DNA from 2 places in the Salicibibacter cibi genome. Region 1 is predicted to be linked to the other one. Evidence: a T-box and tRNA genes for the amino acid it is inferred to sense, from the RefSeq annotation. Region 1 holds a T-box; the other holds one or more tRNA genes.
What was found. The T-box of region 1 lies ahead of serS (serine--tRNA ligase). A T-box ahead of a tRNA ligase gene usually reads a tRNA of that ligase, here a tRNA-Ser.
Positions count from the first base shown of each region.

Region 2: it has a tRNA-Ser gene. The T-box ahead of serS (serine--tRNA ligase) is inferred to sense a tRNA for this amino acid. The anticodon was not compared.

Region 1 is NZ_CP054706.1:11,721-26,541, reverse strand. Features, by position in the region: gene HUG20_RS00110 (glycosyltransferase family 2 protein) at 1-1,488, opposite strand, end outside; gene HUG20_RS00105 (ABC transporter ATP-binding protein) at 1,661-3,238, opposite strand; gene HUG20_RS00100 (ABC transporter permease) at 3,251-4,045, opposite strand; gene HUG20_RS00095 (glycosyltransferase family 2 protein) at 4,123-4,896, opposite strand; gene HUG20_RS00090 (glycosyltransferase) at 4,880-6,025, opposite strand; gene HUG20_RS00085 (glycosyltransferase) at 6,038-7,153, opposite strand; gene HUG20_RS19285 (hypothetical protein) at 7,761-7,883, opposite strand; gene HUG20_RS00080 (Lrp/AsnC family transcriptional regulator) at 7,979-8,425, opposite strand; gene HUG20_RS00075 (hypothetical protein) at 9,488-9,685, shown strand; gene serS (serine--tRNA ligase) at 9,770-11,041, opposite strand; T-box leader at 11,093-11,307, opposite strand; gene pdxT (pyridoxal 5'-phosphate synthase glutaminase subunit PdxT) at 11,311-11,901, opposite strand; gene pdxS (pyridoxal 5'-phosphate synthase lyase subunit PdxS) at 11,955-12,839, opposite strand; gene HUG20_RS00055 (D-alanyl-D-alanine carboxypeptidase family protein) at 12,898-14,223, opposite strand; gene HUG20_RS00050 (hypothetical protein) at 14,432-14,626, shown strand.
Region 2 is NZ_CP054706.1:850,256-865,076, forward strand. Features, by position in the region: gene sigB (RNA polymerase sigma factor SigB) at 1-362, shown strand, start outside; gene HUG20_RS04185 (PP2C family serine/threonine-protein phosphatase) at 362-982, shown strand; gene HUG20_RS04190 (Tex family protein) at 1,054-3,228, shown strand; gene cmpA (cortex morphogenetic protein CmpA) at 3,289-3,432, opposite strand; gene HUG20_RS04200 (SprT family protein) at 3,540-3,989, shown strand; tRNA gene HUG20_RS04205 (tRNA-Asn) at 4,144-4,218, shown strand; tRNA gene HUG20_RS04210 (tRNA-Ser) at 4,221-4,311, shown strand; tRNA gene HUG20_RS04215 (tRNA-Glu) at 4,411-4,485, shown strand; tRNA gene HUG20_RS04220 (tRNA-Val) at 4,494-4,569, shown strand; tRNA gene HUG20_RS04225 (tRNA-Asp) at 4,624-4,699, shown strand; tRNA gene HUG20_RS04230 (tRNA-Gln) at 4,716-4,790, shown strand; tRNA gene HUG20_RS04235 (tRNA-Leu) at 4,829-4,913, shown strand; tRNA gene HUG20_RS04240 (tRNA-Leu) at 5,008-5,095, shown strand; gene HUG20_RS04245 (hypothetical protein) at 5,606-5,743, shown strand; gene HUG20_RS04250 (alcohol dehydrogenase) at 6,092-6,241, opposite strand; gene HUG20_RS04255 (permease) at 6,255-7,142, opposite strand; gene HUG20_RS04260 (ArsR/SmtB family transcription factor) at 7,233-7,559, opposite strand; gene HUG20_RS04265 (ArsR/SmtB family transcription factor) at 7,732-8,082, shown strand; partial or broken gene HUG20_RS04270 (arsenic transporter) at 8,098-9,395, shown strand; partial or broken gene HUG20_RS19905 (arsenate reductase/protein-tyrosine-phosphatase family protein) at 9,430-9,502, shown strand; gene HUG20_RS04280 (hypothetical protein) at 9,565-9,738, shown strand; gene HUG20_RS04285 (class I SAM-dependent methyltransferase) at 9,795-10,391, shown strand; gene HUG20_RS04290 (hypothetical protein) at 10,950-11,141, shown strand; gene HUG20_RS04295 (hypothetical protein) at 11,299-11,583, shown strand; gene HUG20_RS04300 (arsenic resistance protein) at 11,893-12,840, opposite strand; gene HUG20_RS19910 (Ada metal-binding domain-containing protein) at 12,994-13,104, shown strand; gene HUG20_RS04310 (hypothetical protein) at 13,139-13,321, opposite strand; gene HUG20_RS04315 (APC family permease) at 13,478-14,725, shown strand; gene HUG20_RS04320 (bifunctional transcriptional activator/DNA repair enzyme AdaA) at 14,754-14,821, shown strand, end outside.

The DNA of each region.
Region 1 (14,821 bases):
TTTTTTTACCTCCCGTTTTGGCCACATAGGCTCGGGAACGGCAAATGGCCGGGTTTTCAAAGGAAAAGAATAGCTAAGATGCTTCGAGGTCTGATGAAAATAATCATGTGCCTCTTCGTACTCTCTTCTCGCCCCCATTTTAAATCCGTGGTATCCAAAGGCCTCATTCCCCGTCAATGATGAATCGGATTGCCGTTGAAAAGAGAGCGGACCTGTAGTTAGGTATGCAATGGATTTTTCGCCAAATACTTTCTTAATACGGCGGATAAATTCTGAATCGGCTGCAAACCGAACAGAATCCCAGAAACCGATGGCTTCCATCACAGGTTTGCGGCGAAACATAAACGATGACATATTGCTGAAAATATACCACCCAGGCTTTCCTCTGCGATAAAAAATGAGATCATTCGTCGCGCGAGCTTGCTCCGACGTATTCCCAATCACCGTTTTATTTTTAAGCAAATGGTTCACCTGTGTTTCAATTTTCTCTGCGTGAGACCAATCATCTGCATCGTTGACGGTTACGAAATCACCGCTGGCTTCTTTGAGTGCCAAGTTACGTGCGACATATGCGCCACCGTTAGATTCCGCCTTAATGAGCCGGATTCTCGAATCCTCGGCAGCATATGCTTCCACAAGCTGCGCTGTTGAATCGTTGCTACAATCATCCGTTACCAATACTTCAAGGTTTGTCCACGTTTGCGCCAGAATAGATTGGAGAGACGTACGGATGACATCTTCAGCATTATAGACGGGCATAATGACAGTGACAAGGGAAAGATGATTAGACGTTTCAGATTTCGCTTTTGGCTCATTTTGTCGTGCTGGCAATGATCGATCCATCTCAATACTGTCATAGGGAGATGATAATGCGGAAGATTCTAATGTAATCATGGACATGCCGTTTAATTGCAAGGATTTGTTGACCCACTCCATTTTTTCAGTGATGGAAGATTCCAAATTTGCTATGGCGAGGTAAAGATCAGGGTGAGGATTCCCGCCTTTGGTTGATTCAAGCAAAGGCGAAAGAACATATTTGGCCTCTGCTGCTTTTCCTAATCGATTCAGGCATTCCGCTGTCATAATTGCGGCTTTGCGTATATGAACAGGGTCTTTTTCCTCTTGAGCAACCCAAGGTAAAATCTCCAGACACTTCCTGGCTCCCTCTTCGGTGTATTGGTTCGCATGCCATAACAAAAGCTCCCAAGCCGCAAGTTTTTTTAAATATTGGTCTTCGTTTTGGTAAAAGAACTTCTCGAGTTCTGCCAGCCCGCGTTTTCTAAATCCAAGATTATAAAGAAGATGGTTTACTCGCCTTACCTCTCGTTCTTGCGTTTGATACTTTCCCAAAAATAAAATTTTCTTGATCGTATCTTTTTGTTTTTGGGTCAGTTTATCACTGATATAACGCTTTCGATCAGAGGTAAATAGACGATTAATCGACAATTCCACAAAATTGGTGACTCGTTGCGCGAGTGCTTTTAACATGACTTTCAACATCCAGTCTTATTAGTGATCATATTACCTTTTTAGAAAAGTTGGTTTTTCGCCAAGCTTTTATGGCAAAGCTCTTCGTTGCACTTATGCAGGTAAGAACGTTAATTTATTCGTTTTTACCTGCAAACAATGTCCGAACCCGTGCAAATCTTCCCAACGACCCTCATTTGCTTGCGCTCTTTTCCTTTTGCCGTTGTTTTCTTCTTTTCACTTTCCTGCCGACTTTTCCTTTTACTTGCCCCTTGTAGAGGTTCACGGTTTCCTGGGCTTCGCCGTCGTATTTGACGGTGCCTTGTTCCATCCAGATGGCGCGGGTGCATACCTTTTCCACAAAACTCATGCTGTGGGAGACGATGATGACGGCCTTGGCGCTTTCCATCATGTCCTGGATTTTCTCGCTTGCTTTTTGTTGGAAGGCGATGTCACCGGTGGAGAGGGCTTCGTCGATAATAAAAATATCCGGTTGTAACGTTGCGGCAATGCTGAATCCAAGTCTTGCCCGCATACCGCTGGAATAATATTTGATCGGGCGGTCCATAAATTTGTCGAGTTCGGAAAAGCGAACGATTTCCGGGTATTTCTCATGAAGGTACGGTTTCGGCAGTCCCATGAACATTCCGTTGAGATAAACATTATCGGCGCCCGTCAGTTGATCGTTAAAGCCGGTGCCGTAATTGAGGAGCGCCGTCGTTTCCCCTTGCATGTCGAATGTCCCATTATCTGGTTTAATGATATTCGTTAGCACTTTACAGATTGTGCTTTTTCCTGCTCCGTTGTGCCCGATGATGCCGACGATCTCGCCTTCGTTAATCGTAAAGCTTACATCTCTTAGTGCCCAAAATTTATCTTTTTTCATCGGATAGTACAATCCCAGATTTTCTGCTTCCAGAACAGGCTTTTCTTTCACATCCGCTTCCGTTTTCTGTAATTCCAGTTTTCTCCGGCGCTTTTTACCTTTATCAGGGATTGTCGCCAAGTATTGCTCCGCGACTTCGTCGGGGTGTCCGATACTCCTGACGTCACCCTTGTCAATCCACATTAAACGATCGCAATTTTTCGTGGCAAAATTAATGCTGTGCGTGACGAGGATGACCATCTTTGCTTTTTGCACCAACTCCTGCATTTTCCCTGCCGCTTTATCGCCAAAAGCTGTGTCCCCGGTATTTAACGCCTCATCGAGAATGAGAATCTCCGGTTCCAAATGCGCGGCTACGCTGAAACCGAGCCTTGCTTTCATCCCGCTGGAATACGTCTTCATCGGCTGATCCAAAAATGAACCGAGGCCGGCGAATTCCTGAATTTGATCAATGAATTCCGTCACTTTTTTCTTCGTGACGCCGAGCATCATCCCGTTCAAATAGGCATTTTCACGGCCTGTCAATTCTTTGTTAAAGCCCATTCCCATGGAAAAAAGAGCGGTCACATTGCCATTGACGTGAATACGGCCTTCGTCCGGATGCAAAATGCCCGAAATCATTTTGCAAAGCGTCGTCTTCCCAGATCCATTCGAACCGATAATCCCTAAAATCTCCCCTTGGTAGCCGGTAAAATCAATATTTCTCAACGGCCAGACCGTTTTATTTTTTTCCGTTTCGGGTTTACTTTTTGTAAACATATTGAAGATATGAGATTTATAATCATCTTTATGTCCGGACTGAAACGACACGCCGAGGTTGTCGGCTTGCATCACAACTTCTCCGGTGCCATCCGTTGAATCATGTGATTTTTGTAAAGTTACCATGATCTACCCTTCTCACAATGCTTTAATAATTTTATGTTCATTCCGGCTGTAATAATAAATCAAGAGAATAATCGCCATGATCGAGAAAAATCCAATCAATAACAATCCGGTCCAATCCGGCATGGATTGTTCCATGAGAATATCCCTGTATCCGGTTACGATATGTGCGATAGGGTTGACGGTGACAAGGATCTCTATCCAAAGGTTATCTTCGGCCGCCGGGCCCAATCGTCCGCCTTCCCAAATGATCGGGGATGCATAAAAAAACACCCGTGTCACGTGAGTCATAATATTGTCCACATCACGAATAAACACACTGACATAAGCCAAGAACAAGCTAATCGCCAATAAAAACAGATATTGAATCAAAATAATCACCGGCAAAAACACGACTTGCCATCCGGGAACGGTCCCCGTCGCAATTAAAAATGAAGCGATAATAACGAGTCCGAAAGCAAAGTTGATCAATTGCGTCGATGTAATCGTCATCGGAAAGATTGCTTTCGGCAAATATACCTGATTAATGATCGACGAATATTTTAAAATCGCTTTTGCGGAACTGTTCACCGTCGTGTTAATCCAGCGCCAGGCGACCAAGCCGATCACCAGAAAGACGGCAAAATTGTCCCCGCCGCGGTCCAGCAAAACACCGACCAAAAAATAATAAACGAGGACGTTGAGCAAAGGATCCAGCAGCCACCAGAAGTAGCCTAAATAGCTATTGCGATTCTCGGCCTTCAACCCTGATTGTACCAGATAGACCAAGAGGTCTTTTCTTTTTTGTATTTCCTGCAAATATTGTCGCATAAGATTCCGCCTATCTTTTCCGTGCCTATCCAGCATATCATTTTACTACAACAGACGTCCGCCGGCATCCATGTCGATCATTTTGTCAAATATTTTTTGGAACTCCGGTAGACGTAATGAAGAAAATACCAAAGGCTGCGGGGCACGCTTAGCTGTTCAATATCCCGATACATGCGCCAGTTGTTTTTGGCCATCGTTAGTTTGTTGCTGGAGATGGAGTGTTCGACAACCCTGTATTTGGCAAGCACTTCTTGAAGAGCGTAAGCCGTCCATCCTCGTCTGCAAAGGCTGAGCCAGAGCGCAAAATCTTGACGCGTGCGCATCGGATTCATCTTCACTTCCCCGATTCTTTGGCGATCCAACATAACCGTTAAACAACCGATCACATTCTGTTTGAGTAGCTGTTCATATTCTATGCTTTCGGGGACGCTGACGATGGTGCCAGTGTCCGTGCCATCTTTTTTTACCTTTTGATAAGGGGTAAACGAAAAGGCAATACGTCCTTCCTGCATAAACCGCAATTGTTTATCCAATTTTTCGGGCATCCACTGGTCATCGGCATCCAGAAAGGCGAGAAAGCGACCATTCGCGGCATCTATGGACGTATTTCGCGCCACGCCGGGTCCGCTGTTCTCGAAAAGTTGGATCAGCTTCATACGTTCATCTTCGAGAAACGGTTGGATGGCAGTGATCGTGTTGTCCGTGGAACAATCATCGGTAATGATCATTTCCCAGTTTGTGTACGTCTGCGCCTGCACGGAGCGAATCGCATCCGGAATATACGTTTCGGAATTGTAGCTCGGCGTGATGATGGAAATAAGCGGCCGGGCTTGATCATTTTGCATGGTCATCACCCGCCTCCCGCGCTTGTTCCCATATCTCATCATACCATTGCAGCAGTTTTTCTTCTTCCTTTTGCCAATTTAATTCTTCCTGTACCGCCTTTTGCCCGTTCCTGCCCATTCTCGCCGCTTCTTCCGGGTACAATCGCAAATATTCAAGCGCATCCCGAATCGCTTCTCCTTCTTGGGGATCAACCGCGATCCCGCATTGATAACGGTCAATGAATGCTTTCCAAACCGGAAAATCAGAGCATAGGATCGGAATGCCGGCACTCATGTACTCGAAAAATTTGGTGAGTTCTTTGCGCTTATAATGCTCCGTAGGCGGAAAGAGCGCGATGCCTGCCAACCAGTGCCGGTTCATGTACTGATCGTCAATGTCTTCGCGGGGTACGTAACGATCAATTCCTTCAATGATGAGTCTATCCTTTTGGTCACCGGCCGTTTCATACATGTTGGCGGCCACTTCACTTGCGCACTTGCCAAAAAAATAAGCGGTGATTTCATTGTCGATGAGCGGTAATCGTGCCTGTATATACGCCCCCCGATCGACATCAACATTTCCCGTATACAAAACCTTGTTTGCAGGTTGTCCGGTGTCTTCGCTAACCTCTCGGTTTAACAGCGATTGATTAAGCAGCGGATAATTTAAAATCACTTGTCCGCTCGGATACAGCTCCTGGTAATATTTTTCCGCCAAACAAAGGTCCATATCCCGGGCGAAAACGTTCTCCATCTTTTTGTACGCCTTCGTAATCAGTTTTCGTAATAGCCGAGGAAGATATTCCTTTTGCATAATGCTCGTCGCGTAATCTTCATGTATGTCATAGATGACGGCATTATTTTTTTCCTTCAGCAACCAAGCAACCGGCAACAGTTCCGGATCATGAAAATGATAAACGTCCGCCTGCAGCTTTTTCGCCTGTTTGTACACCTGATAAGTGGAAAACGCCATTCGCAAAAATTTATTTTTATATTTTTTAATAGGAACGATGTTGATCTCACTTTCGGCATCGGTTTCAGGAGCGATCAGCGTGACATCATAGCCCGCGCGCTGAAGCGACAGGCACTCTTTATGGTAAATCCTCGTGTCAAACGGATGGTGCACCGAGGTCATGTGCACGACTTTTTTGCTCATACGAATGCACCCTTACGTTAACGTTCGCAGGAATGTTTCTTCATACTGCGCCACAATCTGTCCCGCGTCAAAATCCTTTGCCCGTTTATAGCCCTTTCCCACGCATTCCGTTCGTTCTTTTTCCGAAAGGGATAGGACTTCCGCAATCTGTTCTGCCATTTGCGCGTCATTGCCGACTTCACAGAGGGAGCCGAATTCACCATCATTGAGCACTTCCGCCGGACCCGAGCGGCAATCGGTGGAAACGACAGGCGTTCCGGTTGCCAATGCTTCGGCAATCACATGGCTGAAGCCTTCATGTTTAGAAGCAAGCACGAAGGCATCCGCTCGGCGAAAATAACGATATGGGTTACTTTGAAAGCCGATAAAATGCACGTGTTCCCCGATGTTTAGCTCAGCCGCCTGTTGCTCTAGCGTCGCTTGTAACGGTCCCTCTCCTAGAATGACCAAACGGCTTTTGATGCGTGCGTGCACGGCCGCAAAAGCTTTCAGCAACGTTTGCTGGTCTTTTTGTTCAACGAGTCGTCCTGCTGTCACAATGACGTTGTCTTCCGTTGCAAATAAGTTCCGATGTTCCGCATCAATCTCTTCATTCATTTTCGCTTGTATATTTTCAACATCGATCGGATTATGAATCACCTGTATATGGCCGGGCTTTATTTTATAGCGTCGGACAAGGTTTTCTTTTACGCCTTCCGATAACGAAATCACTTGCCGGGAACATTTGTAAAAGAACCCGGTAATAAACAACCTTGTGTTCGTTCGAAACCCTCCGCCAAAATGATCCGCCTCGCGAACGATGCTTTTCGCGCGCGTGAAGGAAAAAAGGTTGGCCAGTATCGCAGCAACGTTCAAATCGGGAAATTGCGTGCTAAAAACGATGTGAGGTTTTTCCGCCCGAATCACCTTCGCCAACGGAAAAATGGCCTTTCGCAACCGCTTTGTCTCCAACTTAATAAACGTGACATCTTCGGCCAATTCCTGTTCATACGTCCCGCTAAAGTTTAGCGTCACCAATACAGGCGTAAAGCGCGTGCGATCCAAATGATTGATGATATTCAATAACGTTCTGGCCGCCCCACCCGCACCCATTTCGTAAATAAAAAACATTACTTTCGTTTTTTCCATGGCTAAAGCCTTTCTAATGCTTAATCAATCCTTCATTCATTTTAAACGAATCCATGTTGTAGTCAAGGTACAAAGCGTTTAATCGATACATTGTGAAAAATATCTGAATTCCTATGGAAATATGGTAATATAAAGACATAGAGTTCGTTTCTCAGGAGGCGGTCGTTCACCGTTAAACCTCTAATGTCCATACCTAATGGACAGGAGGGAGGTGAATTGTCATGACAACGTATGAAGCATTAATGCTATGCGTCACGGTTTCCACGCTAGTATACTTCATCGCTAAAGACAAAAACGACGACAAAAATAACCGCCCCTGAGTTTGACAGCCATGCGGGCGGTTATCCGAGAAAAACGGTGAATCCGCAACCTTTGGGTCACGGGCTCTATGATTGCCTGTGTGTGCTTAGCATTCACAGGCTTTTTTAGCTTATGCCTATTATACGACAGTATGCGTCTAATGGCAATGCTGATGAGAAAACCGTACGACTTGCCAGTATCAAGGCGATCCCTTCCCCACTTTACACTTCGTAGGAACTAGGAGGCTTCTCGCGTAAAACCGATAAATAACAACGAACGTTGCGACTTCCCATAATGGAAAGGGATTTCATGTTCTTTTCGGAACCGAACGCCCGACAATGACCGTTGCCTCTGCTTTTTTTAGCGAAAAGCTAGCATCGTCAACGACGGGCAATTCTGTTTTTTTGCTAAAAAAAGATGTTTTCAACATCGATGACTATCTCATCATTCATGGGCCGCTTCCCATTTATAAGGATGTTTCACGGAATTCACAATATTCTTTTGATAAAATTGTCATATTTCAGGTCAATCAACATAGGAAAACGTATCTTTATATTGTTTGAGCTCGACGTTCACATCAACGCTTATAATGCCTTCAATCCCCGACAATGTTCGGTCGACAAACGCCATTAATTCCTCGTTATTCTGAAAAAAAGCTTGCATGATGAGGTCATGCTTTCCGGAAAATGCCCCGATAAAACGGACAGACCGATGGGGTTGTAATTGACATGCAATGGAATCATGATAGCCAACCCTTGTTTCCAGCCCGATGATGGCTTGAACATGCAAGCCGATTTTATACGGGTTCGTATGGATAATAAATTCAAAGATATCGTTTTTTAACATTTTGTTAATTCTGCCGCGAACCGTACCTTCACTGACACCGATGTTCCTTGCAATCTTGCTGTACGAACATTTGCCGTCGTCTTGTAACATTGATAAAATCTTGAAGTCTGTTTGATCCAATTCCATCTTCGCATCACATCATTTTCTTTAAAATAAAATACTCTATACCGACAAAATAGCTCAATTTTTTTGGCAATTTCGTAATGATTATAGTGAATTTATTATACTTTTTCATTTCCATAAGATCAATGATTTTCTTAAGTTTATTTTTTGTGAAGGAGAAACATCACGTGGTAAGTGGGGAATGATGGCAATAAATGACCACATCCGGCTTGTGGCGACGAATAATCAAGAAAAGTAAAGACGTTCGGTCATTGACGAGAGTCTTTGATACCTTTACTCGCGCTGTAGCAGCTTAAGCCGGTCGATAACTATGGTTTGAATCCGAACCTTCGGTAGCTGGCGCCAAATTTAGGAAACGTGCCAAACGTGCCAGATCTCCACCCAGTCGTTGGGATACCAAAAATAGAAGGCACGTTTAATATTAGCTTCCGTGAAGAGAACGCCCGGGAATCCCCGTTATGACACCTCTAGAAGGGAAATTACCACAATTAGAGGTGTCATGAGTGAGTCATGTGGAACCACTCGAAGGTTAAATAATCCAATCAGAGGTGCCATGAGTAAGTCATGTGGAACAACCGGAAGGTAAAATCAGGCGCGTTGATTATCCGTATTTTTCCAACAAAAGGGTTTAGACGAAAAGGGTATTAAACATACCGTGTTATGTTACATACATTTGCGGATTAATTTGGTATTCGCCCAGCCATTACGGCTCCCAAAACCCAGACCTGAGGACTCCTTTGGCTTCTGAGCACTGTTTTGAGTCCGCAGATCATGTTCGAAAGGACTTATCTGATACTAAACAGTTTTCTTTTTCATGCCAGAAGGTATTTTAAGGTAAATCAACGCGCCTGAGGTAAAATCATCAAGTGTAAGGAAATTCAGCCATAATGACTAGTGACTGTCCTCCTTTTTTGATATTTCCTTTGGATGTGACCGGATAATTCGATCATTCCTGCACTAGTATCCCGAAAATTGTTTCTCTTGAGTGTCGTCACTACTTAGGGACTGCTGAATAATGGAAAAAGACTGGCACATAAACATTTTCGTTGGTGTTGTCAAAGCTGGATGCAAGGAAATCCATCCTATAAGCAAAAAACCCTTGCACTTCTGGCAACGTACGGAGGGATGGTGCTGCAATGGCGAGCCTCCAGTGGAAAAACGGACGCGTCAAGCCCCCGCAGCGCCGGTTTTGCGCGAGGAGGCTTGACCGTTCGTCCGCGGAAAGCGAAGCCATGGAAGCGACATCCCGGATTCAGCCGATAGCTGCAAGTTGTTCAGCAATCCCTACTTATTGAGGATGGTTTTTAGCAGCCGATGAACCTCCCGACTCCGCTTGGAAATGTCACTTCATATCTGTGTTCTCCCACCCATATATGGTTGCAAAACAACGGGGATGCCTATGCTGCCGTCTTCTTCCTGGTAATTCTCCATGATGGCGGCCACTGTTCGCCCTAAAGCAAGTCCTGAACCATTTAAGGTATGAACATGTTCTGCCGTTCCTTGTTGTTCGCGCTTGAACTTAATATTGGCTCGCCGTGCCTGAAAATCTTCACAATTGCTGCATGAAGAAATCTCTTTGTAGGTTTCATAACTCGGCAGCCACACTTCTAGGTCGTACGTTTTCGCCGCGGCAAAACCGATATCACCGCTGCAGAGATCGACGACTCGGTAAGGGAGTTGTAGTTCTTTTAAAATTTTTTCGGCATGGCCGGTAAGCGCGGCAAGGGCCTCGTAAGAATCTTCCGGTTTCGTAAACCAAATCAATTCCACTTTGCTGAATTGGTGTTGGCGAATCAACCCTCGCGTATCGCGTCCGGCTGAACCGGCTTCTTCTCGAAAACAAGCGCTGTAAGCCACATATTTAATATTTAGGTCATCCCCATCGAGAATCTCGTCACGGTGTATGTTCACGACCGGCACTTCGGATGTTGGAATGAGATAGTATGGATTGTCTTCAAGCTTGAAGGCGTCTTCCTCGAACTTCGGCAACTGCCCCGCTCCTATCATGCTGTCCCGATGCACGATGTAAGGAGGCAACGTCTCCGTATAGCCATGTTCATCAGCATGTACATCCATCATGTATTGGATCAATGCCCGTTCCATCCGTGCGCCTGCCCCTTTATAAAATGCAAAACGGCTGCCGGTTACTTTTGCGGCACGTTCAAAATCAAGCAGATCATGCTCAGCGGCTAAATCCCAATGTGCTTTCGGTGTGAAAGAAAATGCCGTTGGTGTTCCCCATTGGCGCACTTCAACGTTGTCTTCCTCACTCTCGCCTTCGGGAACAGATTCATTCAGCAGATTGGGAAACGAAAGCATAAACTGTTGAAGGTTCTCTTCAATGTTGCGTAATTCTTCATCGTGCCGTTTAATTGCCTGTGACACTTCTTTCGTTTGTGCGATTAAATCGCCGGCATCTTCTTTCGCCCTTTTTCTTTCAGCCACTTGCTGTGAAATTTCATTTCTTTGTTTCTTCTTTTCTTCCGTTTGAACGATCAAATCCCTGCGCTTCTCGTCCAAAGCGATTGTCTGTTCAACCTCTGTTGCTTTTATGCCTCGTTCCGCCAACACTTTTTTTACCTTTTCTTCATTTTGGCGCATATACTTAATATCCAACATATGTGCATCAACCTCCATTTTATTAAAATAAAATAAAAAAACCGCCCCTGTTCTAGGGACGGACGTTTCCGCGATACCACCCTCGTTGTTTGTTTCACGTGAAACAAACCGGCTCAAATGCCTTAACGCCGGCAAGCGGGAACCTTACTATAATCGTTTCGGGCATCCACTCCAGACGGGATTCTGCTTTTTGCCTCACCGGTTTTCAGCGACCACCGGCTCTCTGGATCAGCGCCAAGCATACTCATGTCCTTCTACGTTTTTCATTATTATACGACGTTTTTTTTTGCGTTTTTTACCATGTCAACAAAATAATGGTGAAAACGATGATCATCTGTCAGTTCAGGATGAAACGAACAAGCAAGAAATTGTCCCTGTTTTGCGGCGACAATTTCTTCCTGATGATAAGCGATAACCTCAACATCCGTTCCAACTTTCGTGATTAAAGGGGCGCGTATAAAAACAGCAATCAAATCATTCGCGATTCCCTTTGCGTACAATTCCGTTTCAAAACTTTCTTTTTGGCGGCCAAAAGCATTTCGTTCGACGGTTACATCCATGAACGCCAGATACCCTTTTTCTTCTCCTTCAATCGCATTTGCCATTAGAATAAGGCCGGCACATGTGCCAAAAACCGGCTTCCCGGAAGCGGCGAATTGACGGAGCGGGTCCATAAAATCATAACGGTCAATCAGCCGTCGCATCGTTGTACTTTCGCCTCCAGGCAAAATAAGTCCGTCAAGATCCCAAAGCTGCTCAGTTCTTTTGACAAGAACTGCTTTGCTTGTCCCTTCACTTTCAAGCCTCTTCGCATGTTCGTGAACAGCGCCTTGGAGTGCAAGCACACCGATCTTCACCATCTGCGCTCACCTCCATCTCTCATTAGGATTGCCGAATCGTTTCCTCATTACTCTTATAAACTGCGATCTTGCATACGTTCCGGCTCAGGGATATTGGATATCTCAATGCCTTTCATGGCTGTTCCCAAGCCTTTTGATAGACGGCCGATCAATTCGTAATCTTCAAAGTGTGTCGTCGCCTCAACGATGGCGCGTGCAAATTTTTGCGGCTCATCCGATTTGAATACGCCGGATCCTACGAAAACACCATCGGAACCGAGCGACATCATCAATGCCGCGTCTGCGGGGGTAGCGATCCCGCCGGCAGCAAAGTTGACGACCGGCAACTTGCCCGATTCCTGAATGGAAACGAGAAGTTCGTAAGGGGCTCCCAAGTTCTTCGCTTCGGTCATTAACTCATCACGGGACATGGCCGCTACTTTTTTAATTTGCCCCTGCACCATGCGCATATGACGGACAGCTTCCACAATATTGCCCGTGCCCGGTTCTCCTTTTGTCCGGATCATCGACGCGCCTTCGCCAATGCGGCGTAACGCCTCGCCCAAGTCGCGGGCGCCGCAAACGAACGGTACGGTATAAGTGCTCTTATCAATATGGTAGATGTCGTCAGCAGGTGTAAGCACTTCGCTTTCATCGATATAATCAGCGCCGAGCGCTTCCAGCACGCGCGCTTCCGCAATGTGACCGATCCGCGCTTTCGCCATGACCGGAATGCTCACCGCTTCGATCACTTCTTCCAATATATTTGGATCTGCCATCCGGGCGACCCCGCCCGCGGCTCGTATATCTGAAGGAACACGTTCAAGTGCCATAACGGCAACGGCGCCTGCTTCCTCGGCAATTTTTGCTTGTTCTGCATTGACAACGTCCATAATGACGCCGCCTTTTTGCATCTCAGCCATTCCTCGTTTAACGCGATCTGTACCTGTATCTGCCAATGCCTTTCCCTCCGGTAAGCTTTTTTCCTATTATAACACGCTTAGTACGATAGGGAAACTACGAAAACCAACCTCCCACCGTATCTGTCGTTTGATCCCAAAGCCCGGAGAAGAAACCACCGATCCCACGCATCGATCGAATAAACCAATTCGCCCGTTCTACATCTTCCCCGGCAACGAGTGGAACAGAGACATTGCTTTCCATCTCATCCGTGAGATACATTTCTTCATCTTCGCCTTCATAAGTGACCGTTACATAGCCCAATTCCTCACCAGCTTCTAGCGGTGCACTCAATGCTCCATCATCGTCGAGCAGGTCTTCTTCAACCGTCACGGAAGTTGAATACATCTCTTCCTCTCCTTCAATAATAGGCAAGGATAAAGCGGATCCGGATTCGACAGACACTTCCTGCTCCTGTCCATCGGGAACCGGCAATGTCGAGACTTCATCATCCTGTTCTCCTTCAGAAATTACTTCTTCGGTTGTAAAGGTATCAAACCCGTAATCATACAATACCGCCGTTTCTTCAAAACGCGCATCCATGCTATCCGTACGCATAACAACGGACAATAAACGGGTGTCGTCTTGTTCAACGGTCCCTGTAAATGCAAAACCTGCAGCATCCGTGTTGCCGGTTTTTATGCCGTCCACGCCTTCATATGCATGTGAGAAATCAGTCCCACCCAACATATGGTTCCAATTCGCGATCGGCAGTTCATCCATCTCACTGCCTTCCATAAAAACCATTTCTTCAGTGCTCGCGACGTCTAATACTTCAGGATAATCCTGGATCAGGTTATAAGCAAGCTGAGCCGTTCCCCGAGCAGACATCATGTTCTCAGCGTCTGCATCGGTCCCTTCCGGATGATTGCCTTCCATCGACGAATTGTTTAATCCGCTGGAATTAACGAATTCATAATCTTCGATTCCCAACTCCGCAGCTTTATCATTCATCATATCCACGAAATCCGTTTCTGAGCCGGCGACAGCTTCCGCAAGCGCAACCGTCGCGCCATTCGCGGACTCAATCGCCATAGCTTCGTATAACTCTTCAATGCTATACGTCTGGTCGGTTCGCAAATAGACGTTGGATAAACTTTCATCCTGTGATAAATCCGCAACTTCTTCACTGACGGAAACTTCTTCATCCCAACTTAGATCGCCTTCTTCAATCGCTTCATTGACGAGGTACTCCGTCATCATTTTTGCCATACTCGCCATTGGCAACAATGCATCTATGTCATCGTCATATAAAATCTTTCCGGTTTCCACATCCACCAAAATCGAGGCTTCAGCTTCAATCTCCGGGGTTTGTGCTTCTGTTGTTGTTGTTAAAGCCAGAAACAAAGTCGCACCGCTTACTATACTCGTCCATTTTTTCATCACTTGGCACCTCCAAGGTGTACTTCCCAAACGTTATTTTATCATAATGATCCTAAAAAAGGCAGCAAACATTTAAGCGAAAAAATGAATTATTTTTTAAGACTCTTCACCAAAATTCTATCGTTGATATCAGCGAATAATTAGGGACTGCTGAATAATGGAAAAAGACTGGCACATAAGCATTTTCCGTTGGTGTTGTCAAAACTGGATGCAAGGAAATCCATCCTATAAGCAAAAAACCCTTGCACTTCTGGCAACGGACGGAGGGATGGTGCTGCAATGGCGAGACTCCAGCGGAAAAACGGACGCGTCAAGCCCCCGCAGCGCCGGTTTTGCGCGAGGAGGCTTGACCGTTCGTCCGCGGAAAGCGAAGCCATGGAAGCGACATCCTGGCTTCAGCTGATAGCTGCACGTTGTTCAGCAATCCCTAATTACGGCAATTACAATAGCTAGCGGCGGAAAAACACGGGGACTTCCTTTTTAAAAATTAGAAAACTTGGCTTTTCGCCAAGCTTTTATGGCGAAAGCCTTAGTTGCACTTATGCAGGTAAGAAAGTTGATTTATACTTTCTTACCTGCCAAAAAAAGAGCATTTCCA
Region 2 (14,821 bases), 840 kb from region 1:
TAGAAGTTACGGAAGAAGAAGTGTTGGAAACGATGGAAATGGGCAAAAGCTATCAGGCGCTTTCTGTGGATCGTTCCATTGAAGCGGATGCCGAAGGAAGCGAAGTAACGTTGTTGGACCTCGTTGGTTCAACGGAGGATGGTTTTGAAAAGACCGACCAACGCCTTCTTTTGGAAAAAGCGTTTACCGTACTCACCGACCGCGAACAAGAAATTTTACGTTGTACCTATTTTGACAACCTAAGCCAAAAAGAGACAGGCGAACGCCTGGACATCTCGCAAATGCACGTTTCCCGCTTGCAACGGCGGGCACTGCATAAATTGCGTGATTCAATCCGCGTCGAACCATCGGAGTGTCTGTGATGGTCAACATTGTCGAAAAGGAACATCTCAATGGAAAAACCGCCGTATACCAAAAGGTAAAACATGGGTACTCGATATGCGGCGATGCATACTACATGACTGAGAATGACAGGTACTTTCTCGTTGCCATCGCCGATGGCCTCGGGAGTGGGGGAAATGCCAACCGTTCGGCTCTTATAGCCGTAAACACCATTGAAAAACAACATGGCGGCACAAGCCTTGAAGGCTTGTTTTCTGCCTGTAATGAAGCGCTATGTGGAGAACGGGGCGTCGTGATGACGATTTTAAAAATCGATTATGATTCGAAAAGAATCTTATATGGGAACATCGGAAACATCGGTTGTATATTAAACGTTGATGATAGGGAGTGTTATCGTCCAATCCCCGGTACCGGTTTTCTTGCGGGACGTCGCATCACACCGAAAATATACAATTATCCGTTTGATTCAAAAGTTTCATTTGCTTTATATTCCGATGGTGCAGAAGTGCGTAATATGAAAGATTGCTTCGTTCAGTACGCCGCAGTACCTTCTGAATTTATGCAAAATATGGTTGGCTCTAATGACACCGCGCGAAAAGATGACATAACGATTGTGTCCGGGCATATCCAAAGCCAATAACCGTTTTGTCGATCGTAGACAAGCGGTTTTCGTATGCCGGTTTAGTTTGAATCTACAAAGGAGGATGGCCGTTGGAAACTGCCACAATTGATACAGGAAAGACGATCGAGCGGATTGCCCACAGCATAACAACGGGACAACAATATGTGAAAGCCATTATTGATCTGCATGAGGATGGGAACACGATTCCTTTTATCGCACGTTACAGGAAAGAACAAACCGGAAATGCGGATGAACTGAATATTCGGGAAGTGCTGGACCAATGGCAATATGCGAATCAACTTCACGATAGACAGCAAGAGGTCCTTCGCTTAATCGACGAGCAAGGAAAACTTACCGATGATTTGGCCGAAGCGGTCCATTCAACGACCAAGCTACAAGATGTAGAGGATATCTATCGCCCTTACAAGCAAAAAAGACGCACAAAAGCTACGATTGCCAAAGAAAAAGGGTTGGAGCCGTTTGCCACGCGTCTATTCCAATTGCCGCGAGAGATTGACGTAGAACGAGAAGCGGATACATATATTAATCCGGAGGAGGATCTTAACGATCGTGCCGCTGTATTGGAAGGAGTGAATAACATTATCGCGGAATGGACGGCAGATGATCCGGCCGTTCGACAAACGATTCGGGAACTGACCTTTCAAAACGGGCAGTTGCAGACCGCACGCAAAAAAGACGCAAAAGATGAAGCTGGTACTTACGAAATGTATTATGAGTATTCCGAGCGAATAAACCGGATGCCTGAGCATCGGATTTTAGCGGTGAACCGAGGAGAAAAGGATAACGTTCTAAAAGTGAACGTGGATGCAGACGCTTCATTTTTAATCAATAAAATCGAAAATCTCGTCATCAAGCGGTTTGGATCGCCAGCTGTTCCTATGGTTCAAGAGGCGATCAAAGATGGGTATAAGCGTTTGATTGCCCCGGCAGTTGAACGAGAGATTCGAAATGAATTGACCGAAAAAGCGGAAGATCGGGCGATTCGTGTTTTTTCGGATAACCTAAAACAATTATTGTTGCAACCGCCGTTCTTGGGAAAAATGGTTCTCGGCATTGACCCTGCCTATCGTACCGGTTGCAAGTGGGCAGTTATTGACGAAACGGGGAAAATGTTGGAAACGGGTGTTTTTTATCCCACACCTCCGAAAAATGAAAAGGAAAAAAGCGCCAAGGAACTGGCATCCTTGTTGGAAAAGTACCAGTGTAAGGTGATTGCCATCGGGAATGGAACGGCTTCACAGGAAACGGAATTGTTTGTTTCGGAGTTTCTATCCGAATCGGATTCCGAGGCAGCCTATGTGATCATTAATGAGGCAGGTGCAAGTGTTTATTCTGCATCAGACATTGCCCGTAAGGAATTCCCCGAGTTGGAAGTTGAGGAACGAAGTGCCATTTCGATTGCAAGAAGACTTCAGGATCCTCTTTCCGAGCTTGTGAAAATCGATCCCCAATCGATCGGGGTCGGTCAATATCAACATGATGTCAGTGCCAAATCACTAGGAAGTTCCCTGGATTTTGTGGTTGAGACGGCGGTCAACCAAGTGGGAGTCGATGTGAACACAGCTTCGCAAAGCCTGCTTCAACATGTGTCGGGTTTGAATAAAACGGTTGCGAACCAAATTGTCAAATACCGTGAAGACAACGGAAAGTATAATACGAGAAAGCAATTGAATGAGGTACCTCGTTTAGGGGCGAAAACATTTGAACAGGCAGCCGGTTTTTTGCGAATCTCAGACGGAGACGAGCCACTCGACCGAACGCCGATCCACCCGGAAAGCTACGCAGTTAGCAAACAATTGTTACAAGAGATGGACGTTTTCGAAAATGCCCTCGGTTCAACTATGATTAAGGAAAAAGTAGGGCTGCTTGATACTTCCGAGGTATCGGAACAATTGGATGTTGGAGAAATGACGTTGCAAGATATTGCGGAAGCGCTGGCTCGCCCGAATCGTGATCCCCGTGAAGACTTGCCACAGCCATTGTTGAAAACGGGCGTTATGGCAATGGAGGATTTGGAGAAAGGGATGGAGCTCCAAGGGACCGTCCGAAATGTCGTCGATTTCGGTGCATTCATTGACGTTGGAGTAAAAGAAGACGGCCTTGTGCATATTTCAAAGCTTGCCAATCGTTTCGTTAAGCACCCACAAGAAGTGGTCGCTGTCGGCGACATCGTTAGTGTGTGGGTGGATGATGTTGATTTGAAAAAGGGAAGAATTGCACTGACGATGAAAAAACCTGCGTGAGCATCCGCAGGTTTTTTTCTTCCAAAACGGGAATTCGGATGATAACATGTATGAAGAGACTTATTTCGTATTTTCCATTGTTATAGCGCTTGTTGGAGCATTGCGTTTCAAATACGCGAACCAACATTGGTTAAGCATGACAATCTCATAGCGGTTTTTTTCAAAATAGGCTTTTGCCAATTGTTTTTTTAGCCAGTAAGGCACTTGAGATCCCTCCTTGTTCATGAGACCTTAAAGGCTTTCCTTTATTATATGCCGCAAGGCTTGTAAACGTTGAGCATGATTTATCGCTTTAGAGAGGACGAACAAGATTGAAGGATGAGCAATTGCAACGATTAACGGAAAATTTGTCCGACCTTTATTTTAAGAAGCCGTTTCGGCATCATATTCGCTTTAATTCACGTTTAAGAACAACCGGCGGACGCTATATGCTTGCAAGCCATAACATTGAAATAAACCCCAAACATGAAGAGCACTTCGGCCGCGAGGAATTAAAGTCGATTATCAAACATGAATTGTGTCATTATCATCTTCATTTAGAGGACAAGGGCTACCAACATAGAGACAGGGATTTTAAACACTTGCTAAAAAAAGTGGGTGGATCCAGGCATTGCCAAACGGTTCCCGGCATGAGAAGAACGCTGCCGGTTAAATATTACTATCGATGTGAAGATTGTGGCCATGTTTATCCGCGGAAGCGAGCGATGGATACGGCCCGATACGTTTGCGGGGCTTGCAGTGGGAGACTAAAAAAATCATGAAAGAGCGTTGACGATGCTACGTTCCTATGGTACATTATAAAAGGTCGCTTAAAGCGGAATACATAGTTCCAATTGCTTGCAATTATGAGTTGACATGCTCGTTGAATTCATGTACTATCTTATTTGTCGAAAACGAACTAAACCTATTTCACATTCCACAGTAGCTCAGTGGTAGAGCAATCGGCTGTTAACCGATGGGTCGCTGGTTCGAGTCCGGCCTGTGGAGCCAGCGGAGAAGTACTCAAGTGGCTGAAGAGGCGCCCCTGCTAAGGGTGTAGGTCGCGCAAGCGACGCGAGGGTTCAAATCCCTCCTTCTCCGCCATTCCAGATTACAGGAGTCAGAAGCCGGAATGAATCGAATTGGTTTGCCAATTCGTACATTAAATCCGACATCCGGCCTCCGACATCTGATATCCGTCATGGCCCGTTGGTCAAGGGGTTAAGACACCGCCCTTTCACGGCGGTAACGCGGGTTCGAATCCCGCACGGGTCACCATTTCCAGTGGAGGGTTAGCTCAGTTGGGAGAGCATCTGCCTTACAAGCAGGGGGTCGGCGGTTCGAGCCCGTCACCCTCCACCATGTCTTCCTCACGAATGAGAAGGAAGGGAAACACCCATTAACATTATCAAACAAGGGCCTGTGGTGTAGCGGTTAACATGCCTGCCTGTCACGCAGGAGATCGCGGGTTCGAATCCCGTCAGGCCCGCCATCTTTATTTCTATTGTTGGGCCATAGCCAAGCGGTAAGGCATCAGGTTTTGATCCTGAGATGCGCTGGTTCGAATCCAGCTGGCCCAGCCATTTATATCCCCTTATGAACGGCTGGGGACGTTGCACAAGCGGGTGTGGCGGAATCGGCAGACGCGCTAGATTTAGGATCTAGTGTCTTACGACGTGTGGGTTCAAGTCCCACCGCCCGCACCATTTTATTGTATTGAAATGACACAACGCACTAGGTTGAGGGCCTGGCGAAAGATATAACTAGTATGATTTAAGACTTTTTTCTATTGTTATAATTGCGGTCGTGGCGGAATGGCAGACGCGCTAGGTTGAGGGCCTAGTGGGAGTTAAATCCCGTGGTGGTTCAAGTCCACTCGACCGCACCAATAAAGATACTGACACACCAACACTTTGAGCGTGTTGGTTTTTTTATATTTTGATTAGAAAATTTGTCCAAGGAAGTATAATCGATTCACATAATTCTAAGACACGGTGGTTGATATAATAAAAATATGAACAGGCGCGAAAATGTATTGAATATGATGGTTTGGCAAGGAGTTCGGTATTTAGGGACTGCTGAATAACGGAAAAAGACTGGCATATAAGCATTTTCCGTTGGTGTTGTCAAAGCTGGATGCAAGGAAATCCATCCTATAAACAAAAAAACCCTTGCATTTCGGGCAACGTACGGAGGGATGACGCTGCAATAGCGAGACTTCAGCGGAAAAACGAAGCCATGGAAGCGGCTTCAGCTGATAGCTGCAAGTTGTTCAGCAATCCCTAACTAAAGGAGGGAGGTTAAAATAAAAGAACGACATTCCGTCAAAAAAGTACGAACGACGTTGATGGTCAAACGCCGGATGAACCGGATACATGGGAAACAGGAGATGGATTACTTGTTTGCGGCCGTTATGTCATTAATTTTATTGATGCACCCGTTAAACATGTTGCCGTCCATGAATTACCAGCGTATCAATGCACATCCGATGGCCACATTATGTACGATTATATCCGTGACGTTGGGCGGCAAATGATCGCTGAAAAGGGGCTGAATTTAAGCGCCAATGAACTTCAAAACATGTCCACCATAGATATTGCTGATACACTCTTACGAAAAACCAAAAAGGAATCATATGAACGCAATTGGCTACGATATGTATGACTGCCCGACACGAGTTCGGTTTTATCTAAGCATGATCGTCCAATCGGTCAGCCATCTCCTTTTGCTATTTTTGAAAAAGAGAGATGATTGAATTACATCGTGGAGAACGAAAAATCTCTGGATCACTCAATTGTATTTTCAACTAAAACAAGGGACTTCTTAAAATGAAGCCCCTTGAACACGGTTCGAAACCAGTCGTTATCCATTGCGTTTCACAATGTTATTCCGCGTTTTTCTTCTGTTGATCGGTAGAATCACTGCAGTTCTCCTGACTGGATTCAACTTCTTCAATTTCTACACTGCAACAATCTTTTTGAGTCGGCTTCGCTTTTGAGAAGAAGTTCTTCAAGCTAGATTCTTTTTGGGCCATGGGGTCACCTCCTTTATAGGATGATCTGCACGATAAATCCTGTACCAATAGCAACAATCAAAATGGAAACGACAAAAGCCACAACTAATTTTCGTTTAAATAATTTGCTTAATAAAATAACCTCTGGAATACTCGCCCCGGCACCGCCGATTAAAAGGGCAATCACAGCTCCCAAATCCATCCCTTGGCTAACTAAGGCGCCCGCAATCGGCAATATGGTTTCTGCGCGAATATACATGGGAATCCCGATCACTGATGCAATGGGAATCGTCCAGGGATTATCTCCTCCGGCATATTGAACAATAAATTCTTGCGGAACGACGTCATAAACAAATGCTCCAATAAAAACGCCGATAAGCAAGTAAGGAAATAAAGGATAAAAGAACGTCCATGTATCTTGAAGAGCCAACTTCCATTTGGAAATATTTTGATCTTCGTTTGAACTCCCTTTCTTTCTCACTCTCACTTCTTTCACCGATTGCTCAAGACCTAAAGCGCTCCATACAACACCAATAAGTATAGAAAAAATGGTTATGACGATTGCGTAGTATAAGGTTAATTCCCATCCCAACAAGGTCAACATCATGATAATGATCACTGGATTCAAGAGAGGAGAAGCAATTAAAAATGACATCGACGGTCCAAAGGGAGCTTTAGAAGATAACAATCCTGCTAAAATTGGTATCGTTGAACAAGAACAAAAGGGGGTTAGTGACCCTAACCCTACGCCATAGAGATAGCCAATCCAGTTATTTGGTCGATTAAGGATGCGTCTAACTCGATCTTCTGTCACCTTTTGTTGTAACCAACTGACCAAAAAACTAATGAGTATAAACAAAGCGGTCAGTTCTAAAAACAGAATGAAAAAGGTGTTTAGGAAGCTTAAAAAGGTATCCATGATTGGCTCCTTATAAATCAATTTTTTTTGATATATAAGCGATTACTTCATCAACTTTTTTTGATTAAATAATCAAAAAGTAATCCCCAGTGATTAGGGGCTATTTGGATAGAAAATACAGCAGAGTTCTTCGGATAACAAGTTTTTAACTTCGGTTTCATTCAAACGATAGTAATTCCAAGTGCCGATTTTTTCTTGTAGAATCAAATTCGCATCGAGTAATATTCTTAAATGATAGGACAGCTTCGATTGTGGTAATCCAACAATGTCTGTTAGATCACAAACACATACTTGGCCACGTTGATTCAATTCATACATGATTTTTAGACGAAGTTCATCCGCAAGGGCTTTAAATTTCCCTTTATATGTTTGAAAAAGCTGATCTTGGTCAACTTTTGATGTAGCCATGGTTTCTTTCATGTTCAATGCCTCATTTCAAATCAATTTTTTTTGATTTACTTGAATTATATGCCTGATAGAAAGAAAATGCAACCTTTAGAACAAAAAAATTTGATGAAAAGGACTAGTTGTTTATAGCGATTGACTTATATAATAAGGTAGTTATATAATGCTTATGAAAAGGAGAATGCATATGAGCACATTAAATACAAGGTTAAATTCCACTGAAGTGGCTGACGCTTTAAAAGTCATCAGTGACCCTACACGGTTGTTGATGATGAAGCTTATTTCAAAAAAGGAATACTGTGTTTGTCAGTTCGTTGATATGTTTGAAATCAGTCAACCTGCAGTAAGTCAACATATCCGTAAGTTGAAGCAAGCAGGTGTTGTCGAAGAAGATCGCCGTGGGCAATGGCGATTCTATTCCATGGATAGATCTGCACCGAAAGTTGCTGTCATTCAAGCTATTTTGGATCAAATTGATGATTATGATCAACAGTATTTGGAACTTTTAAAGAAAGAAACCCCTGTTGATTGCTGTTAAAGGAGGAATCAAGCGTTGCTTTCAGTCATCTTAGCGTCAGTGATATTTATCATTACGCTTGTGTTAGTCATTTGGCAGCCTAAAAACCTTGATCTTGGTTGGTCTGCTTGTGGTGGTGCCATCATTGCGTTACTCTTGGGAGTTGTTTCGTTTGGTGATGTCATTGAAGTCACGAGCATTGTGTGGAATGCTACGTTAACGTTTATTGCTGTGATTATCATTTCTTTGATCCTCGATGAGATTGGTTTTTTTGAATGGTCAGCTTTACATATGACAAGGGCGGCTAAAGGAAACGCTGTGCTTATGTTCGTCTATGTTTGTATTTTGGGTTCCATTGTGGCAGCGTTCTTCGCAAATGATGGAGCGGCACTTATTTTGACACCGATCGTTCTCGCCATGGTTCGTTCGCTGAATTTCAACGAAAAGATGGTCTTTCCATTTATTATTGCCAGTGGATTTATTGCAGATACTACATCGCTTCCTTTGATCGTCAGTAATCTTGTAAATATTGTATCGGCAGACTTCTTTGGGATAGGATTTGTGGAATATGCGACACGTATGATTGTCCCGAATTTCTTTGCATTAGGAGCGAGTATTCTTGTTCTTTATCTGTATTTCAGAAAGAGCATTCCCAAGCGGTATGACTACGAGCAGTTACAAAAACCAAGAGAAGCTATTCAGGATGGGAAAATGTTTCGTTTATCATGGTTTGTACTAGGGGTTCTGCTTGTTGGTTACTTTGTAAGTGAAATTTTGCATATTCCTGTATCCATTGTCGCGGGGATCATTGCACTTATTTTCTTAGCGATTGCTAGTAAGAGTCCCGCCGTTGCTACACGTTCGGTGATGAAAGGTGCTCCATGGAATATTGTTTTTTTTCTATCGGAATGTATGTCGTCGTTTTTGGCCTTCAAAATGTAGGATTAACAGACCTCTTAGCTGGAGGACTTGAATATGTAGCACAACAAGGCGTCTTTGCCGCAACGATGGGGATGGGGTTTTTAGCAGCTATTCTATCTTCAGTCATGAACAATATGCCAACAGTTATGATTAACGCCATTGCGATTGATGCAACGGCGGCAACCGGATTAATGAAAGAAGCGCTCATTTATGCAAACGTGGTTGGTTCTGACCTAGGGCCGAAAATCACACCTATCGGATCATTAGCCACCCTATTGTGGCTTCATGTGCTTAGCCAAAAAGGTGTAAAGATTTCCTGGTGGACGTACTTTAAAACAGGCATTGTTATCACATTACCTGTCTTATTTATCACCTTACTCGGTCTGTATCTCTGGTTAATGGTAATTGGTTAAAGAAAAGGAGAAAACCCATCATGGCTAAAAAACGATCTACTTTCTTTGCACAAAGAATTCTTGTCGAAGCCAAAATTGCAGAAGGTTGGGCAAAGCATTATTTAGGGACTGCTGAATAACGGAAAAAGACTGGCACATAAGCATTTTCCGTTGGTGTTGTCAAAGTTGGATGCAAGGAAATCCATCCTATAAGCAAAAAACTCTTGCACTTCTGGCAACGTACGGAGGGACGGTGCTGCAATGGCGAGAAACGGACGCGTCAAGCCCCCGCAGCGCCGGTTTTACGAGAGGAGGATTGACCGTTCGTCAATATGTTCTGCAATCGGATCATATTGCGGAATAAATCAAACCAAGTAGGGAAGTTTGAAAAGAAATATACCTAGGCTAAAGGAGCAGAGTATGGAAAACAATGTTTTTGAACAGATGGCAAAAAAATATGATACAGATGAAAGAATTGAACTAGCCAATGTTATAGTTAAGGAAGTAAAACCAAAATTACGAAATAGCAGATCAAAATCTTTCATGGACTATGGGAGTGGAACTGGTCTAATTGGTTTAGAGTTATCAGACATGGTGGATTCTGTTTTGTTGGTGGATTCATCAAAACAAATGTTGGAGGTAGCGGAAGAAAAAATTTTTCGCAGGGGAATTACAAACTCCAAGGTGATTTGTTCAGATTTTATCAAAGAAACACCTAATCTTAAGACAGACATAATTTTAATGTCACTAGTCCTCCTACATATCCCGGATACTAAAAAAATTCTACAAAAATTATATAACGTTTTAAACAATGGCGGCGAATTAATTATTATTGATTTTGACAAAAACAATAAAGTGAATCATCCAAGGGTTCATAATGGTTTTTCGCATGAAAGCTTAAAAAAACTATTATCCGAGGTAGGGTTCAAATCCATCAAAATTAAGACATTTTATAGCGGAAATCGTATTTTTATGAACCAAGATGCCTCAATGTTTATAGCCAGTAGTATAAGGTGATTTCGAGCGCGTTTGTTGGCTCTTCACCAAAATCTATCGTTGATAAAAGTGAACACTTATGATTTTGACTAGCCAGCGGAGGAAAAACACGGAGACTGATAGGAAAGCGCAGTCATTTTTTCATACATTTCTTTCTTCTTTTGCAACTGATATTCGTCCAATGCGGCCGCAGATAGTAACATGAACAGGTAGCCGCTTATATGCTGATTGATCGTAAAAAAACCGGCAATAATCAGGGGTAGGATGAAAGCAAAAAGCTGAACCTTTTGTAAACGTTACAGTCACGATGAAATTCGAGAACAATTTATCATAAGGTGATTGTATTTCTACCTTCTTCGATCACATCTTTCCCGACTTTAACAGCAAGTGGCAGGGGCAATTGAAAATAAGTATTTGCTCTGAGAGCTGTCTTTTGAAATGATAAATTTTACATATGTAATAAAATAGTTTAAAATGATATGTAAATGTAATGAAAATGTAATATAAATCAAGGGATCTTAAACTAATGTGAGGATTAATATAATAAAATCTAAAGTAAATTGAAAGGAAGAAGAAGCGATGGACCAACTGGAATGTGTGATGGAAGTTCAACGTCGAGCGGAGAATCTACTGAAAAAAACAGGGATTACTGAACATTATGCTTATTCTTATGCGATTAATGATTTCATGAGTGAGCAAAGAAAGAAGATGCACACGGATAAGGCTGATCACCTTCATGCTTCTTTATTCCGCAATTTTGGTGTTGAATAGTATAAATGTAGATAGAAACACTATTTATCAAACAAAAAGACTCGAAATTCAATGAAAAATTTTATCGGAATTTTTGTCCAAAAACAATAAAAACCCTTATATGAGAGGTGAAGGTGGTCCACATCCAAATTCAAATCTCTCGCTATAAGGAGTTTACATGGACAAGACTACCACAACAACCACATTTAAGGAAGCTATATACCCCGTTAAATATCAAAGAGGTTTTAGAAAATGTACCTATGAAAAATTGGTTGCTCTGATGATTGATGCACAGATCTACCGAATGCCAAACGCGAAGCAGTTAGCGTTGACCCTCAAGAATAGCGAAGAACTCCAAGCAAGCGTGAATCTTTCTTCGATTAGCAGCTCACAGCCTACACGCCGCTTGCGTGACATTGGCGCTGATGTGAGCCGGACCTTATTTTCCGATATGGTGAACTAAATGAAGCGAGAAATTCATCCCCGCTATCATTTACAGGTAGATGAGCCCCATCTATCTTGTGGATGCTTCCATCATTCCGCTCTGCCTGTCCTCTGTCGATGGGCAACTTATCGTCCCAAATAAGGAAAAGATGCCCTGTACTTGTCTGATCGCGGTTAGAATGAGTTATGACGCCTTTGATCGGTACTTCGAACCGGCGATATTCGATTTATCACGCGTTTCAAAAGCAATGCTGTCTTTGATGTAATCGAAGAATTCCGGCAGTCCGCTGAGCTTGTGGAGAAGGAGGGATTGGTTGTTTTAATTGCTTCATTTCTCTCTTAATGAAAGCAAGATTCGAGATACAATCGCTAATATAGGCAACTCAATGAGTGGTCCAATCACCAAGACCAACGCAATCAATGGTTGATCTGGAAAGGCTGCTATTACGATCGCCAAAGCAATAGGGGAATTACGTGCAATGATGGTCAGACTTAGACTCACTGTATCTTCATAAGAAAACTTCAATGCTTTTCCAACCGTTTGTGCCACAACAAAGTTAATGGAAAAGAAAAGCATGACTGGAATCAATAAGATTAAAATGACCTCTAGATTGTTCATTAAATAAGATCCTTCTGAAGCAAACATTGCTGTAATGGCTAATGCTAAAAAAATAATTTGGACCGAAGAGAAAAAAGGAATCAGTTTATCGTTTAAAAATGTTTTCTTGTTTTTTAATAAATAACGCGATAATTGAGCAATGGTAAATGGTACGACTAAAACCAATACAACACTTTCGATAACGGTTGAAAGGGAAACAGATTCCATCGTACCTACAAAGATAAACAAATACACTGGGATCAATAACACTTGCAGAAGTAAATTGATGGGCAATACAGAGGTCGATAATGGCATGTTGCCTTTAGCGATTTTTGTGAAAACTAAATACCAATCTGTACACGGTGTAACCATGAACATGATAAATCCTATCCATAATGCAGGATAGTCGGCGAGGAAAATAGCGCCAAGCCCCCATGCTAGTAATGGCGTCCAAATAAAATTGATCATCGTACTTGTGCTTAAAAACCTTATGTTTTTAAATGCATCTTTAAAATCTTTTAATGGGATCGCTAAAAATAACCCATACAGCATGATTAATAAAAACGGAATGATAAATAACGCTGCATTCTGTTCAAAAAAGATGAACTGACCTAATAAAAGTCCGACTCCTACGGCGATTAAAATGACGAGCGTTTGAAATTTCTCTAAAACATTCATGATCATACCCCTTCCGGAAAAATAGAGGTACGTGCGTACGACTCACTTATTGATATCTTTCAGGATAACTGATATGGATTGTAATTGCTTTGACAATCTTGACTTCGAATTCGAAATAGGGAAGAGCGATTGAACAACAAACAGTGAAAGGCGATCCATCATAATGACAGTAATTATGATGGGCATTTTTATTATACCTTAAATACGACCAAAACTGTATGTAGGTCTTCGTGCACAGACCGCGCACCTAATCCTAAAAGGTAGCTATATTTAGGGATTGCTGAACAACTTGTAGCTATCAGCTGAAGCCGGGATGCCGCTTCCATGGCTTCGCTTTCCGCGGACGAACGGGCAAGCCTCCTCTCGCAAAACCGGCGCTGCGGGGTCTTGACGCGTCCGTTTCTCGCCATTGCAGCGTCATCCCTCCGTACGTTGCCAGAAGTGCAAGGGTTTTTTGCTTATAGGATAGATTTCCTTGCATCCAGCTTTGACAACACCAACGGAAAATGCTTATATGCCAGTTTTTCCCGTTATTCAGCAGTCCCCAATTAGAAACTTTACTAAATTAAACCGCAAAAATCCGGAAGCGTACCTTAATCCTATATTGGTATATTGCATGTAGAAAAGAGGTGACTACATGACCAATACATCAATTGGATTATTTCAAGGTATTGCTTTATATATTGCAACGGTCTTAGGATCTGGTGTCCTTTTTTTATCCAGTGTTACAGCCTCAATAGCCGGGCCAGCGTCCATATTATCTTGGATGATCGTGATTACGATTAGTTTTCCCCTGGCTTATTCGTTTGCTTGTTTAGCGCGAGAATACCCAGACGCTGGAGGGGTTGCCACTTTTGTAAGGTATTCATTCGGGGAACATTTTGGAAATATTATTGGATGGTTCTATTTTGTTACAGCAGCAGTCGGACAAACCATTGTTGCTTTAACAGGCGCTTATTATTTAGGAAATGCTTTTGATTTTTCACAGGTGGAGATAACGTTTGCTGCCATATTGATGTTGGTTATTGCCGGAATCACTAACTATTATGGCATTCGCGTAAGTGGCAAATTAGCATTACTATTAAGTGGGTGTTTATTTCTTCTGTTAGTAGTAACGATTGTATTGGCTATCCCTAGTATAAGTTGGGATCAATTTAGCCCTTTTTTTCCTAACGGAAGTGGTTCAATCGGATCTGCTATAACCGCCATTTTTTGGGCTTTTTTTGGTTGGGAGGCGATTTGTAACCTTGCAAACAATTTTAAGAATCCCACTCAAAACATCGTTAGGAGTACTATTATAAGTGCTATAATTATAGGTGTGCTGTTTCTTGCCCTTAGTTTTATAACCATTGGAACAGGCACGTACGATGATATGGAGAGTGATTTATCGCCTATTGCCGTTATTATAAATGATACGTTTGGTTTACATGCTCAATTGCTGACCGGTATTCTCGCTTTCATCATTTGTACAGGAACAACAAACGCATTTGTCGCAAGTCTGACTCAGCTTGGTTATTCACTAAGTAGAGATGGAGCGTTTCCTTCTTATTTTTCGGTGTTACATCCAAAAATCCAAATATCAAGACGCATGGTTTTGTTTGTCGTTATGTTCGCAGGGGCGGGAGTGTTCATGACAAACGCTCTTTCTCTTACGTTTAATGATATTTTATTTATTCCAACGTCCTTAGGTGTTCTTGTTTATATTCTTTCAATGGCCGCTGGTGTTAAGTTGTTTAGAAAAGGAACGTTGCCATGGATGTGTTCATTGATCGCCATGATTTTATGTGCACTCGTCCTCCCGTTTTTTCGGTCATACATCATTGTTCCATTGGTGGTTATTTCTATATATGTAGCTTACATGTTCTTTTTTAATAAAAGGCGTTAAAATAATGAAGAGACAGGAGCTGAGCGACATGGTTGTTCATGCAGAGTTTTCTTTCAATGACATGGTAAAAATCGCTAACAGCTGTGACCATTCACA